Regions from separate parts of the Nocardia sp. NPDC051570 genome, predicted to be linked through region 1. Evidence: riboswitches for the same ligand, from Rfam matches in the RefSeq annotation. Region 1 holds a riboswitch; the other holds the start of a gene.
The links. A riboswitch is a leader RNA that binds a small molecule or an ion and turns the genes downstream of it on or off. The one in region 1 is predicted to bind cyclic di-AMP.
Positions count from the first base shown of each region.

Region 2: linked by a shared signal. The riboswitch ahead of ACIA76_RS24260 (resuscitation-promoting factor Rpf1 domain-containing protein) and the one ahead of ACIA76_RS14380 (C40 family peptidase) in region 1 are both predicted to bind cyclic di-AMP.

Region 1 covers NZ_JBITDI010000005.1:217,217-221,274, reverse strand. The annotation lists gene ACIA76_RS14395 (acyl-CoA dehydrogenase family protein) at 1-206, opposite strand, end outside; gene ACIA76_RS14390 (AAA family ATPase) at 331-1,515, opposite strand; gene ACIA76_RS14385 (hypothetical protein) at 1,669-1,932, shown strand; cyclic di-AMP (ydaO/yuaA leader) riboswitch at 2,154-2,319, shown strand; gene ACIA76_RS14380 (C40 family peptidase) at 2,338-3,000, shown strand; gene ACIA76_RS14375 (RNA-binding S4 domain-containing protein) at 3,056-3,436, shown strand; gene ACIA76_RS14370 (ATP-binding protein) at 3,683-4,058, opposite strand, start outside.
Region 2 covers NZ_JBITDI010000009.1:303,987-308,044, forward strand. The annotation lists gene ACIA76_RS24250 (helicase-associated domain-containing protein) at 1-604, opposite strand, end outside; gene ACIA76_RS24255 (hypothetical protein) at 694-882, shown strand; gene ACIA76_RS24260 (resuscitation-promoting factor Rpf1 domain-containing protein) at 956-1,606, opposite strand; cyclic di-AMP (ydaO/yuaA leader) riboswitch at 1,615-1,788, opposite strand; gene ACIA76_RS24265 (hypothetical protein) at 2,063-2,296, opposite strand; gene ACIA76_RS24270 (cold-shock protein) at 2,474-2,893, shown strand; gene ACIA76_RS24275 (DUF2771 domain-containing protein) at 3,327-3,857, opposite strand; gene ACIA76_RS24280 (MFS transporter) at 3,854-4,058, opposite strand, start outside.

The sequences.
Region 1 (4,058 bases):
AAGGCGCGCAGTCGGTGCAGATAGGCCTCGGTCTTGGCCGCATCCGCCTCCGAGGGCTGTGGATAGGGGTGGATCAGGTCGAGCCGGAAGCGCCCGAGGAACATCTCCTTGGCGAACGACGGCTTGGCCCAGGTGGTTTCACGCGATTCCTCGACGAGCGCCCGGGCCTGTTCCTCCGTGGCGTCGACTTTCGCGGTAGTCGCCATGATGTCCTCCTCGGACGTGATCGGAATCACATTCGAGTGTAGGAGTGTTGGTTACTCGCCGGTAGGGGTTCGGGGGCAGGGAAATCCAACCGTCGCTAATGATCTTGGCGGATAAGAGGATTGCTCAGCTCACACTGCGGAGATATCGGCCGAAATGGGGCACGGTGAATCCGATGGTTCCCCGCTCCGCCGAGTAGATGAGGCCCTTCTTGATCAAGCCGTCGCGCGCGGGTGACAGTGAGGCGGGTTTGCGGCCGAGTTCCTGGGCGACCGCCGACGTCGCGACGGGCCCATCGTCGCCGGACAGATCGGCCATGGCGCGCATGTACTCTCGCTCGGCCGGGGTGGCGCGCTCGTAGCGGGAACCGAAGAATCCGACCGCCAACTCCTCCTCGGCCGCCGGGGCGGCCAGCTCCACATCCTCCGCGCCGATCGGGCTCTGCGCCGCGAAGTCCCAGGTCGCCTTGCCGTAGGCCTGGACGAAGTACGGATAGCCATCGGCCTTGCGGTACAAGGCATCCAGCGCGGTCTCGGTGAACTTCACCTGTTCGCGATCGGCCGGGGCGATGAGCGCATGGTCGGCCGCCGCACGGTCGAGCCGATCGATCTTGTGATAACTGAACAGTCGCTCCGAATAGCTTTTCGATGCCGACAGCACCGCGGGCAGATGCGGCAGCCCCGCGCCTACGACGATCAGCGGCGCCCCCTCCTGGCTCAGCTCGTGGCAGGCGCCGCAGACGGCCGACACATCGGCGGCGCTGAGATCCTGCATCTCATCGATGAAGATCGCGATCCCCACACCGATGTCCCGGGCCACCTGGCCCGCCTCCATCAGCAGTTCCACCAGGTCGATCTCGATATCACCGGAATCGGCACGCCCGGTTACCGCGGGCACATCGATACCCGGCTGCCAGCGCTCGCGCATGCCCTTATCGGCGGTGGAGCGCAGCGCGAAGGCCTTGAGGATGCCCAGGAAGTCGTCGACCATCTCCGGATTGCGATGGGCCACCGCGACCTGCCGCACCGCCATATGCAGCGCCGAGGCGAGCGGTCGGCGCAATTCCTGATCGGGCCGGGCCTCCAATTTGCCCGTGCCCCAACCCTGGGACCGCGCGGCCGACCGAAGCTGATTGAGCAGCACGGTCTTTCCCACCCCGCGCAGCCCGGTGAGCACCACACTGCGCTCCGGCCGCCCCCGCGAGACGCGCTCCAGCACGATATCGAAGGCATCCAATTGCCTGTCGCGCCCGGCGAGTTCGGGCGGCCGCTGGCCGGCGCCGGGGGCGTACGGGTTCCGCACGGGGTCCATGCCCATACACCGTAGCCAGTGCGCACTGAAATCTGGCGATATCTACGGTATGTCCTAGAAACAGCTATCGGCCCGCATACGGGGTCGAAAGCGCCTGGCGGACACCTAGGCTGGGGACTGTTCGCGTCCGGGTCCCAGCGCAGGGAGAAGGTTATGTCCGAGGAGCCCATCCCCACCGTGGCCGAGGTGGTCGAGTCCTGGAACGTACCGGCGGGGGCACCGGTTGCCGCGCGCATTCGCAACAGCATTCTGGTGGCCATCGAACGGGGTTATGACGATCCACAGCTGGTGGCCGATCTGGCGGTCGGGCCGTTGGTGATGGCGCTGGGGCAGCTGGAGGTCGGTCTGGCCGACGCGCGGCGGCGGATCGAGGAGTTGGAGCGGGCGCTGGACGACCGCGACGGCTCCGAGAACTGACGTCCAGCCCCGTAACGCTCGCGGCTCTCGGTTCTATAACACCGATGAGTGCTCCAAGATCGGGTTGTACCCACCGCCCGAACTCGTGAAACCGCAGGCCGCCCATGGTCGGTGTTAGTTGGGCCTTAACTATCGGGTTCTACCGGTGGACATCGACGCGGCGTGGCCGTAATCTTCTCGTGACTTCACGGAGTCTGTCGCTTCATCGGAGAGGCGGCCCGAGAAGTCACCCGCCTAATCGGTGGTCGAGCGGGCAGCTCGAACGCCGAACCGGGGACCCAGGTGTGTTGGGGTGAATCCCTTTCGGTCGCAAGGCCGATGGGGTAGGGCCGAAACTTCCCGGCCCGAACCCGTCAGCTAACTCGGTCGGCGGCGTGGGCAGGAAGAAACAGGAGATTCAGCTCGGTGGGTAAGCACAGTTTGCAGCGGGAATCCCGGCTGCCGAATTCGGTCAAGGGCGCGTTGGTTTTCGGCGCCGTGGCAGCGACAACCGGTGCGATGCCGGCGATTCCAGCCATGGCCGCGACCGTCGACATCCCCGGCGTAGGTAACTTCGACGTACCGCTGGGTGACCAGCAGGTCAACGAGGTGAACCAGGCGCTGGCCGCGCACGCCGATCAGATCAAGCAGGTGCAGCAGGCGCTGGCGCCGCAGGCCATGGCCCCCGGCCAGGCCGCGCCCGGCCTCCCCAACTTCGCGCCGCCGATGTTCCAGCAGCAGACGGCCGGTGACGTCGCCCTCGACGCGGCCAAGTCGAAGCTTGGCGCCGAGTACGTGTGGGGCGCTACCGGCCCGGATGCCTTCGACTGCTCCGGTCTGGTGCAGTGGGCCTACAAGCAGGCCGGAATCAAGCTGCCGCGCACCAGCTTCGAGATGGAGCACGTCGGCCGACCGATTGCCCTCTCGCAGCTGGCGCCGGGCGACATCATCGTCACGAGTAATGGCGGCCACGTCGTCATGTACGCTGGCGACGGCAAGATCGTGCAGGCGCCCACGTCCGGTGAGACCGTCAGTTTCGCGCACCTGAACACCGACGACGTCGTCACCGCACGCCGAGTCGCCGCCTGATTTCGCACCATGCCCGGTCGCATGGCGCGGCCGGGCATGAGGAGCGAATCTGGAAGTGTCACAATCAATCTCAGCCCGAGTCGACTCCTGGACTTGGGCCGTTCGGCTGTTCAAAACCCGATCCGCGGCCGCGACCGCGTGCCGTGGTGGGCACGTACGTGTCAACGGCGTAGCGGTCAAACCCGCACATCAGATCAAGCCCGGTGACGAGGTGCGGGTCCGGGTCAGCGGACTTGAGCGCATCGTGATCGTCGAGCAGATCGTCACCAAGCGTGTGGGCGCTGCCATCGCCGCCCAATGCCTGATCGATAAGAGCCCCCCGCCTCCGCCCAAGGAAATCGTCGCGTCGCTGCCCCGCCGCGATCGCGGCACCGGCCGACCCACCAAACGTGAACGGCGCGAGACGGATCGGTTACTCGGGCGCTCGCACGACTGAATCATTGCTCGCGGTGAGTCGCCCGATAGTCGTCGCGCGGCCACCTCTGCCCTGACGACCGCCGCGACATCCGTAACCAGTGCTCCGAGCATCAGAGCCGTGCACGCACTGGCGCAGGCGTTCATGCCATGCTCACCTGTACGTCCCACGCCTCCCGCTGCGACGACAGCGGCTGACCAAACGTTGACGGGCACCGGCCAAACTGGTTGACACAAACGACTTACGCCAAACGGTCAGTCGGCTCGCTTACGAGTGTGGTTCGGCTGACGGCATGATGGTTTCCTCGGCCGCGCGCTTCTCCAATGCCGCGAGGTATGCGGCGGCGGGTTCGGCTTCGGGTACGCCGAGGCGCTGGTAGATCTCGACGGCGGCACTCAGGTCGGTGACGGTGGCGGGGATATCGCCGAGTGCGGCCCGGCAGCGGGCGGTGCCGTCGAGGGCACGAGCCTGTTCGAGTTGGCCTCCGATTTCGCGGGCAAGGTCGAGGGCGTCGGTGAAGGCAGTCAATGCCTCGTTCAATTCACCTGTGGCCAGCGATACTCGCCCGATTCCGTTGAGTTCCTCGGCTTGGCCGAGGACGTCACTGACGTCACGGTAAAGAGTCAGCGCCTGTCGGTGTAGG
Region 2 (4,058 bases), on a different contig from region 1:
CCAGCAGCCGCTGAATCGGGCGGTCCGGTGCGGTGCCGGGCGCGGCGTCGCGGGTGCGCCCGCGTGGTCCGGTGGTGGCGAGCTTGTCCAGCAATGCCCGTTCGGCCGAACCGATGTCGTCGAGGGCAGCGCGGATCTCGGGTTCGGTCAACGCATCCGGGATCTCCGTGGTGCTGCCCAGCGGCCATGGCAGCGCGTCTTTGGCCGTCGCGGTGAGTAACAGCTCATCCTCACCCCAGACGAGCGCACGGGCGGCGAGACGGGCCACGGCCGCGTCGATATCGGCGATCGGCACCCGATCGCCGAGCAGTTCGTGCAGGCGGGCGCGAGACAGCGGCGTGGCCGCGCGGCCCGGATAGCTGGCGCCCTGTACGGCCAGGGTCTCCACGATCGCGAAATCCAGGGTGTCCAACTCGTCGGTGGCGCGCAGCACCGACGCGCGCTGTTCGGCGCGGGCGGCCAGCACCGCCATCGATCCCGGCAGCGGCACGGCCAGATCCGGACGCAGTTGCAGCAGCGCCACCAGATCCCCGTCGGTGCGGGTGGTCAGCCAATCGGCGAGTGCGATCTCGGCCGAGCCGGGGGCGGAGTCGGTCGTGGTCATCCCGTCCAGCCTACGGCCGGGATTCGCGGCCCGCCGAGCTGTGTCGTACCTATCGCGCCACCGGGTTGTGGCCATGCCAGAATGGGCGCGTGGTGAACAAATCGAAGAAACCTTACGTCGACAACGGCTGGCCGTCGCTGGACAACGGCGACCATGCCGTCACCGAGTTGTCGTCGACCCGTGCCGGTGGTCTGTCGCCCTTCGGCGAGGACACCGAGTTTCCGGTGTCGGCGGATGAGGTGCCGTATGTGCACCCGCACACCATCATCAACCGCTGACGCGAAGACAAGAAGAAGGCCCCCACCGCGAGGTGGGGGCCTTCTTCTGTGTACGGGGACAGGGGTGGCGGGCCTAGTTGGCCGGCAGCGCGCCCTTGTTCGCCTCGTAGAAGTTCACGATCGACGGATCCAGCTTGGCGCCACTGGCCTTGAAGGCGTTGTAGGCATCGAGTGCCTGCTGCGGCACGGCAACGCCCTGCGTCTGCGCGGCGGCGACGGCCTTGTCCACGGCCTGGAAGACTTCCTGGGTGCTGTCGGTCTGCACCGGCTGCTGCTCCTGCTGCGGCGCGGACTCGGCCTGCGGGGTCCAGTGCGGCGTCTGCTGTGCGGTGGCGGGCGCGTTGCGCTCGCTCGGCGCGCTGTGCAGTCCGAGGCGAGAGGAGCAGGACGGCCATGCGCCCCAGCCCTGCGTCGCGAGAACACGCTCGGCGACGGTGATCTGCTGTTCGCGGCTGGCCTGATTCGCAGCGGGGGCGTATTCGGTGCCGCCGTGCGCGGCCCAGGTGCTCGGCGAGAACTGCACGCCGCCCTGGAAACCGTTGCCCGTGTTGATGCCCCAGTTACCACCGGACTCACACTGGGCGAGCTTGTCCCAATCTTGGTCCGGAGCCGCTGCGGCGTTTCCGGCGAGGGCCACACCCGCTCCACCCATGATCGCGGTGGAGACGGCGACCTTGGCTACGGTGCGACCGGTACTGGTCGGCTTGCGATGGCGTCCACTCATATCGGGTAACTCCCTCTCGTACGCACCTGCGAGGTGAGCTGTCGGGTTCGGACTGAGAGGCCGTGTCCGGTCCCGGTTGCCCGGGACTTCACCCCAAGGGATCGGTCTTTCGACCTCTCCCGCTCCCTGCGTGGGACTGTGGGTTCCCCGCCCTCGCTCCTGCTTTCCGTCGGGTTTCCGTACCCGCGGAGCGAGGCTCGGTGCGGCGGGCCGGTGGTTCCGGGACTGCTCCCGGCTGGATAAGACCGTACGACGATCGCCGCGAAAAATCACCATTTGATAACCGGCGTGTACGAGCGGGTCGTTGTGCTCCGCACAGCCTGCCAGGGACCTGTCTGTGCAGGTTGTCGCGGCGTGTCATTAGATCTCGGTCGCCGTGACCGTCTCGTGACCAGTTCGTTATGTGATTAAGATCACATGATTGTCGGGATAACGAACAGGGCATATAGAAGTTGACTACCGCGCGCGACGGCCGGACCAGAGCGCGAAGACGATGGCCAGCAGCAGACCCGCCGGGGTCGCCGCCATCGCTACGAGGTACAGCCACAGTCCCGGATCGGAATCACTCACGAGTGGGATGAGGAAGATGGCGACGATCGCCAGCAGGCCGATCGCGAACAGGCCCAGGGCCGTGTACAACAGCGGATGGCCGGAGCGGCGGGGCGCGGGCTTCGAGACGGAGTCGGGCATTACTGCACCGTAAAACTGATGTGCTCGGGCGATGGCCACCGGGGTAGACTCGACTACACCGCGTCCTGCATACCTGTGGGGCGCGTTCTTTTCGCAAACAGGTTGGTTCCGGACATGTTCCGGGGCCCATGGTTGTGCCCGGGAGGCCCGGGCATCGATGACGAACGGGTGAGCGCAGTGCCGACCGGCAAGGTGAAGTGGTACGACGTCGAGAAGGGCTTCGGCTTCCTTTCCCAGGATGAGGGTGAGGACGTCTATGTTCGGTCGTCTGCGTTGCCCAAGGGTGTCGAGGCGCTGAAGCCTGGGCAACGAGTGGAATTCGGGATGGCCGCCGGGCGCCGCGGTCCGCAGGCATTGAGCCTCAAGCTGCTCGAGCCGCTGCCGTCGGTGCGCAGCGGGGCTACCCAGGGCCGCAAGGAGATTCCGACCCAGCCCCGCCAGACCCCCGACGACCTGCACGGCCTGATCGAGGACATGATCAACCTCCTCGAGGCCAGCATCCAGCCGGACCTGCGCAAGGGCAAATACCCCGACCGCAAGACCGCTCAGCGCATCGCCGAGGTAGTCCGCGGCGTAGCCCGAGAACTGGATCACTGATCCCCTGATCCGGCCCCGCCGCAACGACAAAGGGTGCGCCCGAGCGAGAACCTCGCCCGCCGCACCCTTTCTCGTACCCCCGCACCCCTTCCAACCCCTCGCACCCCAATGGGACGGCCACAGCGGGTGCGAAGCGCGAGAAAAGGTGCGAAGCGCGAGCACCCCCCAACGCCGCACCCCTTCTAGGCCTTCGCACCCCTTGCAGGCGTCCGCAACCGGTGCGAGGAGCGGGGGAGTGTCGGCGATGGGTCAGGCGGCTAACCCCAACGCCGCACCCCTTCCAGCGCTTCGCACCCCTTGCGGGCGTCCGCAATCGGTGCGAGGAGCGGGAAAGGGTGCGGCGATGGGTCAGGCGTTAACCCCAATGCCGCACCCCTTGCAGCGCTTCGCACCCGTTGCGGGCGGCCGCAAGCGGTGCGAGGTGCGGGGATGGTCAGGCGGTTTTGATGGACCAGACCTGGTAGGGGGCGAAGCCCTCGTTGCCGGTCTCGTCGCGGGTCGGGATGACCAACTGGAGTTCGATGCCGATCAGGCGCAGGTCCGGCTGGGGGCGTGAATCCACCGTGATGGCAAGGGTTCCCTTGCGGTAGTCGAGGTAGGAGGCCACGTGGCGGGCCATGGTGCCGTCGGGGGCGTGGTACTCCATCACCATCACCCACGGCGCGTCGGCGATATGCGGGGGCAGTGACAGCTGGACCGGATAGCCGGGCGGCGTATCCAGCTGCGCGGTGATTTCGCTTTGCCGGCAGGCCAATCCGAGCTGCCCGTTGTCGTTCGACTGGGTCACCGTGCAGTACCGATAGGGCGGGACGGTGACGGTCTTGCCGTGCGCGTAGGCGGTGATCGCCGGATCGGATCGGTGCGCGTGACGGACCGCCACGGCCACCACACCGACGACGGCGAGGACCACCACGAGCACCGCCGCGGCGGACAGCGCCAGGGCGGTACGGGTTTTCGGCTTCACTGTGGCGGGATTCCTGTCGCTTGTCGGGTCGGGTCGCCGACACCCGGATCCGGATGCGGATGGGTGCCGGGGACCTCCTGCTTCGCATGCTGTGGTCGATTGCCGCCCAAACCGGGCAGCAGCGAATGACCACGGTAGCTCACCACGGTCTGCAGCAATCCCAGCGCCAACACGGCGGTGACCACCGCGAAACCCTTCCAG